Regions from separate parts of the Spirosoma flavus genome, predicted to be linked through region 1. Evidence: riboswitches for the same ligand, from Rfam matches in the RefSeq annotation. Region 1 holds a riboswitch; the other holds the start of a gene.

What was found. A riboswitch is a leader RNA that binds a small molecule or an ion and turns the genes downstream of it on or off. The one in region 1 is predicted to bind cobalamin.
Region 2: it holds a riboswitch for cobalamin, as region 1 does, so the genes downstream of both, metE (5-methyltetrahydropteroyltriglutamate--homocysteine S-methyltransferase) here and ACYVF1_RS00420 (TonB-dependent receptor plug domain-containing protein) in region 1, are expected to answer to the same signal.

The regions. Positions count from the first base shown of each region.
Region 1 is NZ_BAAGZL010000001.1:110,992-115,963, forward strand. It holds gene ACYVF1_RS00405 (hypothetical protein) at 1-133, shown strand, start outside; gene ACYVF1_RS00410 (sugar phosphate isomerase/epimerase family protein) at 231-1,175, shown strand; gene ACYVF1_RS00415 (SDR family oxidoreductase) at 1,258-2,031, opposite strand; cobalamin riboswitch at 2,068-2,376, shown strand; gene ACYVF1_RS00420 (TonB-dependent receptor plug domain-containing protein) at 2,458-4,395, shown strand; gene ACYVF1_RS00425 (YncE family protein) at 4,395-4,972, shown strand, end outside.
Region 2 is NZ_BAAGZL010000008.1:228,964-233,935, forward strand. It holds gene ACYVF1_RS29595 (methylenetetrahydrofolate reductase) at 1-475, opposite strand, end outside; partial or broken gene ACYVF1_RS29600 (6-carboxytetrahydropterin synthase) at 617-940, opposite strand; gene metE (5-methyltetrahydropteroyltriglutamate--homocysteine S-methyltransferase) at 990-3,299, opposite strand; cobalamin riboswitch at 3,446-3,637, opposite strand; gene ACYVF1_RS29610 (Lrp/AsnC family transcriptional regulator) at 3,812-4,273, shown strand; gene ACYVF1_RS29615 (hypothetical protein) at 4,376-4,726, opposite strand.

The DNA of each region.
Region 1 (4,972 bases):
AGTCAATAACATGGTTGAGTTTCCGTATGCGTTTCCTCGGGCGGGGCATTACCGGATTTGGGTACAGGTGAAACGTAACGGGCGCGTACTGACGGGCGTGTTCGATACGCAGGTGAACGATCCCTTGCTTTGAAGCAGTAGTTTAGCCAGATTTTTGGTTTTTGTCTGCGTAAATCAATAACCTCCTCACTGTTGGGGAAAATCGCTTTCGCTATTATTCGTCCTGCTTTATGGCTCAATCCGTAACCCGTCGCCAAGCCCTAACCGCCCTGACGGTCACCGCTGGTGCATCACTTACGTCAACGTCGGCTTTGCCCTCAGCTAACCCAACTGCTGCCGCTCCATTTACTTTGTGCCTGAATATGAGCACGATTCGGGGTCATAAACTTGGCTTTGTGAAAGAACTGGAAGTGGCATCTAAAGCGGGTTTTCGTTCGGTGGAGATATGGATTGAAACCCTGCAAACGTACCTGAAATCGGGTGCTACGGCCGCCGATGCGCGTAAAGTGCTGTCTGACACGGGTATCAAAGTGGAAAACGCTATCGGATTTGCGCCCTGGATTGTAGACGATGAAGCTACCCGCACGAAAGGTCTCGACCAGATGAAGCGCGAAATGGAAATGTTGGCGGAAGTTGGTTGTAAACGTGTGGCTACGCCCCCCATCGGGGCGCAAACGCCGGGAAGCGCTAAAGTAGACTTATACCAGGCTGCCGAACGCTACCGGGCCATTCTGGAAATAGGCGACAAAACGGGCGTCGTACCCCAATTGGAATTGTGGGGCTTTTCGCCAAATCTGAGCAAGCTGAGCGAAGTTATGTTTGTGGCCATCGAAAGCAAACATCCATCGGCGCGGGTACTGCTCGATATTTATCACCTCTACAAAGGCGGCACGCCGGTTGAAAGTTTAAAACTGGTCGGTAAACCGGCGATGGAAATCTTCCACGTCAACGATTACACAAAGGATTTTCCTCGCGAAAAAATCACCGATGCCGACCGTGTTTTTCCCGGCGACGGCATCGCGCCAATCAAGGAAACGCTCAAGATCATCAAGCGCACCGACCAGCCTATTATTCTGTCGCTGGAAGTATTCAATAAAAACTACTACGCACAGGATGCCGCAACCGTCACGCAAACCGCGATGGCCAAAATGAAGGCGATGGTGGCCGGCGTGTAAGCGTTCACTTATTTTAGCACCGTTTTTATCATTCCGTCAGTCGGTCTAAACGATAAAAACGGTGCTTTATAACTTCTAACGCTTAAAACGCCCACGCCATCAAACCGCCATCAACGGCAATTGTTTGGCCGGTGACGTAACCCGAAGCGGGCATACTCAGGAATGAAACTACCGATGCGACTTCTTCCGGTTCGCCAACGCGGTTCATGGGTGTTCGTTTGAGAATACCCGCCAGTTTCTCCGGATTGTTCAGCACCGGCGAGGCCAGGGGCGTTTTGATGTACCAGGGCGCTACCGAATTGACCCGGATACCATCGCCAGCCCATTCTACTGCCAGATTTCGAGTCAGTTGCACCAGCGCGGCTTTAGTCATGCCGTAAAGCGATCCACTGCTCGTACTTGCCAATCCCGACACCGACGAAACAAAAATAACCCGCCCACCCGTATCCGACGATTTTAGGAGCGGATAAGCAGCCTGCGTCATTTCGTAAGCCGAGCGTAGGTTGGTGTTCAGTACTACGTCATAATCAGCGGAACTGTAATCGGCGGTGGGTTTGCGAATGTTCGTACCGGCGTTGTTCACCAGAATGTCGAGATTTCCCCACGTATTAGTAACAGCTTCGATAACCTGAGCCGCTACGTTCGGCTGACTCACGTCGGCAGCTATGCCTTCCACGGTATGGCCTTGTTCTCGGTATTCCGCTAATTTCTGCTGAAGTAATGTATTGTCGCGAGCGACGATAAACACAGATGCTCCCAGCTCAAGGAACTGAGAAACAATGGCTTCGCCGATACCTTTAGTGCCGCCCGTAACAAGCGCGCGTTGACCACGTAGCGACCAGAGCGATGGATTCATAAATCAGATTGTTAAGATATTCTGCAAATAACGCTACCTTTGCGCTTAGTTTTCGGTGCCTGATGTCATTTCGAGATGGCTTTCAAGGCTTAAAAGGGAAGTTGGTGCAACCCCAGCGCTGTCCCCGCAACTGTAAATCATTTTGTAATGAATAATGTATGAAGTATGATGTATAATATATGATAGACGGCGATAGGTTTAGCCATCATACATTATACACCATATATCTTACATCCTACATTACAACTTCGGTTCTCTCTACATGGTCACTGTGCTGATTATCAGTGCGGGAAGGCCCGGACCGATGTGATGAGTCAGGAGACCTGCCGACGATCATCCGCTGTTCTGCTGTTCGGAGGAAACATCTCAACCGCGTGTCGATAGAAACCAACTGGTTTCGACACACTTTTTAACATCAACTGTGAAATGCAAGCCCTTCGGTGGTGGGTATTGGGCCTGTTTGTCGGTTTAGGAGCCGGGCAACGTAGCGTGGCGCAAAACGATACGTTGCGGACGAGTTCGGTGGTGTCGCTGTCGGCGGTGACGGTACGTGCCATTGCGCCCGAACGGTTCATTGCCGGGCAGAAACTTCAACGTATCGATTCTACTACGTTGCTCCAGTTTCAGTTTGGCTCACTGACTGATCTACTGACGTTCAATACGCCATTGGCTTTCAAAAATTACGGCTCTGGCCAGTTGGCAACGGTTTCGTTTCGCGGTACATCGGCGAACCACACGGCTGTACTCTGGAATGGCATCAACATCAACCAGCCGAACCTGGGGCAAACCGATTTTTCAACACTTCCCGTAGCTGGTTTCGACCGATTATCGGTGCAGTATGGGGCGGGTGGATGCGTAGTAGGCTCTGATGCTGTAGGGGGGAGCGTTTTGTTGAGCAGTGCGCCTAACTGGAAACAGAAATTCAGTGTTACGTTAGGTCAGCAACTGGCGTCGTTTCAGAATTACCAGACGCAATTGGGGATTCGGTATGGTGCCAAACTGGGCGAAAACTGGCAGCTTTCTGGACGAACGTTTGGATATCGGCATCAGCTCAACAATAAATATCCTTACCAGGAACGTAGCGGCTATTTCGTCGAACCATCGACAACGGCGCAACGCGGGCTGGTTCAGGATTTATTCTTTCGCCACAAAAGCGGGAAACAGATTTCAGTCAATGCGTGGCTGACTGATAATGACCTAATTATCGCCCCGCAGGACACCATTGCGCGCGAACGTACCCGCACGCAATCGGCTCGTTTTCTTACTACGTATGAAGCCAATCAGCTGAGCATTCGACTGGGCTGGATTCGCGATCTGATTGATTACGCCAAAGAAGATTTCTCAAACCCAAGTCATACCGAAACGGACCGGTTTATTGGTCGTGTCGAACGGGAATTTAATCTTTGGCCGGGCCATCAATCCGTCAATCTAAATCTGCGCGTTGGTGGAGAATGGTCGCATTATCGCACGCGAACGGATGGCTATGGTGGCGGATTAATTACCGAAAATCGACAGGATTTATACGCGTTGCTACGTCTCCAGACCAATCGCTGGCTGGTATCGGCTAATGTTCGGCAGGCGTTTGTTACACGCTTCAACCCGCCTTTGACCCCTTCACTGGGTGTAGAATATAAACTGATTCAACATAGCATCTGGAATGTAATTGCCAAAGGTTCAATTGGTTATAGCTATCGCGTTCCTACGTTGAATGAGCGATACTGGCTCGTACTGGGCAATCCTGACCAGCGACCGGAACGTGGTATGAACATAGAAGGTGGCTTGGCTGCAACTGCTACGTTCTCCGATCAACTAAAATTAACTGCCGAGGCCACCGCGTACCATAATCGCGTCGATGATTGGGCATACTGGAACCCGGCTAAAAACTACCATGTCGAAAATCTGCAACTGGTCGTGGCACGCGGGCTGGAATTCACGACTACGTTGACTTATGCACGAAATGGCTGGCAGGCGGGTTTGCGGACGGGATATGCTTACACGCGGGCGTCGCAGGAACGGGTGTATGATACGTATGCGCAGGACGTAGTCGGTAAACAACTGGTTTATATTCCGGTGCATACCGGTACGTTCAACGCCTATGTGCAACGCGCCAAAACGCGGCTGACCATCCAAGCGCAAACGACCTCCCGGCGCTACGTTACGTTCGACAATACCCAGTTTTTCAAAGGTGTTACGTTGACGAACGTATTGCTGGAGCATTTCATGAAACTTGGCCCGGTGCCGGTTCGGGTGCAGGCACAGGCAAACAACGTATTTGATACGCTAGCCATCAGCGCCAAACGGAATGCTCTTCCGGGACGTAACTGGGCGCTCAATCTGATTATTAATTTTCCTTCTAATACCTAATGAAAAAGCAATCGACAAAAGGACTGGCTCTGGTTTTACTGGCGCTGAGCGTATGGAACTGTAAAACGTCTGATCCGGAACCAACTCCTTATGAGTCAGGTATTTTTATCCTGAACTCGGGTAACTTCAGCGATAATAACGGTACGGTTTCATTTTTGCCGCGCGGTAGCCAGACTATTTTGACCGATATTTTCAGGACTTCTAATCCTACTATGACCTTAAGCGGTGGTATTCAGGGCTATGCTGATATAAGCGGCAAAGGGCTGATTCTGGTTGATAATAGCACGGCCGGGCAGGACAAGGTAGAAGTAGTTGAGTCTCCGAATTTTAAAACGCGCTTTACGCTGAAATCGCCGGATATTGAAAATCCGCGTCAGGTGATTCAGGTTGGGCCAAATCGGGCCTACGTTAGCTGCTGGGACGTATCAGGCGATTTCTCGAAAGGCACGTTCTACAAAGATCCGGGCTATATCGCTGTTGTTGATTTGAATGCCAGTAAAGTCACAAAGAAAATACCAGCCGTGAAAGGAGCCGAACGCATGGTGCTGGCCGGAACGGAGGTGTTTGTGGGCAGCAC
Region 2 (4,972 bases), on a different contig from region 1:
GCCGTTCCGGGATGGTAACCGCACCGATAACGGAGGTATCCCGGTGTTTGCTCCACAGGTGGTAGGCTTCGGTAAGGCTCGTTTTGATGGGAGAATCCGGTGCGGGTACACCCACAAAAATGGGATAGAACTGGTGGCTATGTAGTTCTTCCAACCAATCCGATAGCTCGCCCGCAGAGAATTTCCCAGCAGGACGGTAAATTATTTTCGGTAGGGGTAAAGGCCCTAGATTACGGGTGGCAAATTCGATTGGATCAAGGGCATTGATAAAGGGAAAGGGCCTTTCTTCGGCTGTTCGGGCCGACTCATCCTGAACATCATAGACCACGAGCGCATCGATATCCAAGCCTACCAGCCGGTCAATTGTTTTTTGGGCAATCTCGGCCACGCGTTCAGGCGTGGTACTGGCTTTGGGTGGCGTAATACCGTAGAGCAGCACGCCTGACTCGCCAGATTTAATCTTTTCTAAAAACATGCGGGTACTTAAGTTATGATTTTAGGCTTCAGACGATTGGCGAAATTACTCCCCAAAATATTCGGCGGAATTATTTTCGGTTTCATGCAACCTGACCGAATGCAGATAAACCCCCTGGTTCCTTTCGATCGGTGCTTTCAGCTAATTAAAAATCCCAATGCAGAGCAGCTCTGTTGTCGCCATTTTACCTCGCATAAAATCCACATCCAGGTTGAGGTTTTTGTGGTCGAGCTTTTCAATCACCTGATCCTATATAATCACTTTAAGCCGTGTCAAATCGATCAGATACCCGGTTGATTCACGAATCTCCCCCTTGACGGTAACAAACAGGTTGTAATTGTGTCCATGCCAATTAGGATTAGCGCACTTGCCAAATACCGCTTTATTCTCTTCAGCACTCCAGTCTTCCCGGTACATCCGATGCGCTGCATTGAAGGTTTCCCGGCGTGTAACATAAATGACCATCGATAACTTTTTAAATCATGAAAGGCGGGCGGTATCGCCCGCCTTTCTCCTAGTAAAGGACGCTTTCGGTACTGATTTGCTCCCGGGCCTGCTGAGCAGCAGCAACCATGTTCGCGATAGCGACTTTGGTTTCCGGCCATTTCCGCGTTTTCAACCCACAATCTGGGTTCACCCACAAGTTTCGGGCCGGTAGTAAGTCAGCGGCCTTGGTTAAAAGCGAAATCATTTCTTCCGAGCTGGGAACCCGTGGCGAATGGATGTCGTAAACACCGGGGCCAATCTCGTTGGGATACTCAAAATGAGCGAAGGCATGCAGCAATTCCATTTGTGAGCGTGACGTTTCGATGGTGATCACATCAGCATCCATGGCAGCAATGTGTTCAATAATGTCATTAAACTCGCTGTAGCACATGTGGGTATGGATCTGCGTTTTATCGGCAACACCGCTGGCCGTTACCCGGAAGGCTTTCACGGCCCAATCCAAGTAATGAGGGCGCTTGGCTTTTCGCAAGGGTAGCCCTTCCCGAATAGCCGCTTCATCAATCTGAATAATGCCGATACCGGCAGCTTCCAACGCCAGCACTTCATCATGAATCGCCAAAGCGATCTGGTTCGTGGTGACATCACGGGGTTGATCGTCGCGTACAAAAGACCATTGCAGAATCGTTACCGGACCGGTCAGCATACCCTTCATATATTTTGCCGTTTGAGCGGCCGCGAATGTAATACAGCGTACGGTCATGTCGTAAGGGCGGCTTACATCGCCATAAATGATGGGTGGTTTTACGCACCGGCTGCCATAGCTTTGAACCCAACCATTTTGGGTAAACAGGAATCCTTCGAGTTGCTCGCCGAAGTATTCAACCATATCATTCCGCTCAAATTCACCGTGAACCAGCACGTCCAGCCCTACAGATTCCTGCCAGCGAATCGTCTCGATGGTAGCCTGCTCGATGGCCTGTTCATACTGCTCCAGGGTCAAATCACCTTTCTTAAAACTGGCCCGCAGCTGCCGAATATCATCCGTTTGGGGAAATGAGCCAATCGTCGTTGTTGGGAACGAAGGCAGTTGGAAGCGGTTGCGCTGAATTTGCTGACGGATTGGGAACGCACTGCTACGCGTTGCGTCAGAATCAGTAATGGCGGCAACCCGATCCTTCACGACTTGCTTATGCACTTTCTCCGAAGAACGGCGACTGGCAATCGCCTTTTTGTTGGCATCCAGTAACTCCTGGGCCCCTTCAACGATTTGCCTGAGTTCACTAACTTCAGCTAGTTTTTGTTTGGCAAAGGCCATCCAATTTTTAATGTCTGGGTCCAGTGCAGTTTCCCCGTCAAGGTCAATCGGACTATGTAGCAACGAGCAGGATGGTGCCACAATCACACGATCAATACCTAATTTTTCAACGGCCTTATTAATCAGGCTCAATGATCTCTCGTATTCGTTTTTCCAGACGTTACGTCCGTCAATAACACCCAATGAAAGCTGAAGCTGTTGAGGAATCAAGGCCAGCACTTCATCTAGTTGCTTAGGGGCGCGAACCAGATCAATATGTAAGGCCTGAACGGGTAGGTTCACAGCTAAAGCCGTATTATCCAGTAGGCCTTCAAAGTATGTGGCAACTAGCAGGTTAACGCCACTCACTTGGTCAGCCAGCGTACGATAAGCATCGTTAAACGCGTCCTTCTCTTTTTTCGACAGATCAAGCGCCAAGAAAGGTTCATCCAACTGAATCCACTGAGCCCCTGATTCTTTCAGCCGGTTAATAATTTCGATATATACCGGAATCAGTTTACTGATCAGATCAACGCGTTCGAAACCTGGCTCTTTTTCTTTACCCAGCAGTAGGTAACTGATGGGCCCCACCAGCACAGGCTTGGCCTTGGAGCCTAGGGATTGTTTTGCTGTGTTGTATTCGTCAAATACGTTTCCGTGGAAAATGGTGAATTCCTGATCGGTCGTAAATTCGGGAACGATATAATGGTAATTCGTATCCAGCCACTTCGTCATTTCCATGGCCGTCAGATCCAGCCCTTCTTTCTGGTAGCCACGAGCCATCGCGAAATACAGATCAGCGATCCCCTTCTCGTCTACTTTAGCTGAAAGTGATGCATACCGTTGAGGAATAACCCCCAGCAACAGGCTCATATCCAGTGTCTGATCATAAAAACTAAAATCATTGCAGGGGATCAGATCGATACCCGCCTCCAGTTGGGTTTGCCAGTTTTCCTGCTTAATGGTTTGGGCCACCTGGTTTAAGGCCGTCAGGTCGATTTTGCCTACCCAATACTGTTCAGAGGCTTTTTTGAGTTGTCGTTGTCCACCAATCCGAGGGTAGCCCAGGTTCTGAGTTCGCATTATCGTTACTTGTTTGGTAAAGAACAGTTGAACGTGCTTTGCTAAACGAGACAGCGGCTCCGGGAAGGACACACAGATACAGTGGCAGCCATTTGTATAGCTGTTCAGGTAAAAAGGTCAGACTACGTGTTTTATTCCGCGAAAACATTATCCAGCTGATATAGGCAGATATCCTGACTTGTAACCTGGCGTCCGTCCTTCCCAACTCTAAATCAGTCAGTGGACATGCATGAGACGACAGAGGGTACGTTACTTACAGTTGCGCGACAGTTCGTGATTTTCACACGATTCCCTCTACATTCCGACTTTCATCGAAAACCTATTCCAGTTGCTATAGAAAAGAACGATTATTTTAAGCCTGTAAGGGGATTAAAATTCCATACAAAGCTATAAATCAAGATTCAATATCTAATTTAATTCGGTTATTTTAGAATAATTATCTATTTTCGTTTCATTAATAGATAATTATTCTTTTAGAAGGATATATTTCATTACCAACAGATAATTATCCTATGGAAAAACTGGATGAAATAGACAGACAGTTACTCGAATTACTGGCAGAAAATTCAAAATTGACTATTAAAGAGTTAGCCGATCGGGTGAATCTAACGCATACGCCGGTTTTTGAACGAGTAAAGCGATTGGAGCTAAGCGGTTACATTAAAAAATACATCGCCTTAGTAGATGCCGAGAAGCTGGGCTATGGATTAATCATTTTTTGTAATATCAAGCTGAAACAGCACGATAAGCATATAGGTCATGAGTTTGTGACCGACATTGTTGGGCTGAAGGAAGTAGTTGAATGTTATAATATTTCAGGAGATTTTGACTTTCTATTGAAGGTTTATGCGAGAGATATGAAACACTATCAGGACTTTGTGTTCAATAAACTTGGCTCGGTGACCAGCATTGGAAGCACCCATAGTACCTTTGTCATGAGCGAGAACAAAAACTCCTATAATGTTAACTTTTAGTCCATAACTTGTTTATCTCGCCAAACGGCCGATTTTTATATACTCTCTCGTCTCATGTAGGAGCCTTTTCTGAGAACCTTCATCTCACGCTGGATGAACGCATTATTGTTCTTGAATGGAAAGAAGGAATAAATAGTAATTCTTGTCACCTGCGACAAAGCCAAGTTGCTTATCACTCTGGTAATAAGTACCGCTGAAGTTGACTTTCAAACCTGGTTTTTGAAAGTCAGTAGCTAAGTTACAAGTGTAACCCAGATCATGGGAATCAAAGCTATTGGGGACCCGAATAAAGTAGCTGCTTTGAGCGGAATCGTAATAAACCACACCGCTGGTATTTTTAACCTGTTTAACTAAAGCTCCAGCACTAGCGCAGCGGGGGGCAAGGGCCTCTTTTGTTTGACAAGAGCCTATGCTCAACAATAAGCTTACAAGTAGGAATAATCTGGCTCTCATATCGTTGATCTTTGCCTAAAAGATTCCCAGTGTACGACAATAGTTGGAATGAAAATCGATTTCCATCCCTTTTACGTGCTGACTTATAAAACCTACTTTATCTCAACTGGGAGCGATTCATGAGACAAAGGATTTCTAGATGAAAGCGCTTGCACTTCCAGAAACAATTCACCACCAGATAAACAATCAATGAGCTGTCCGCTATAGTACATTAATTGTCCATTTTTGGACAAAATTGTAGCTATT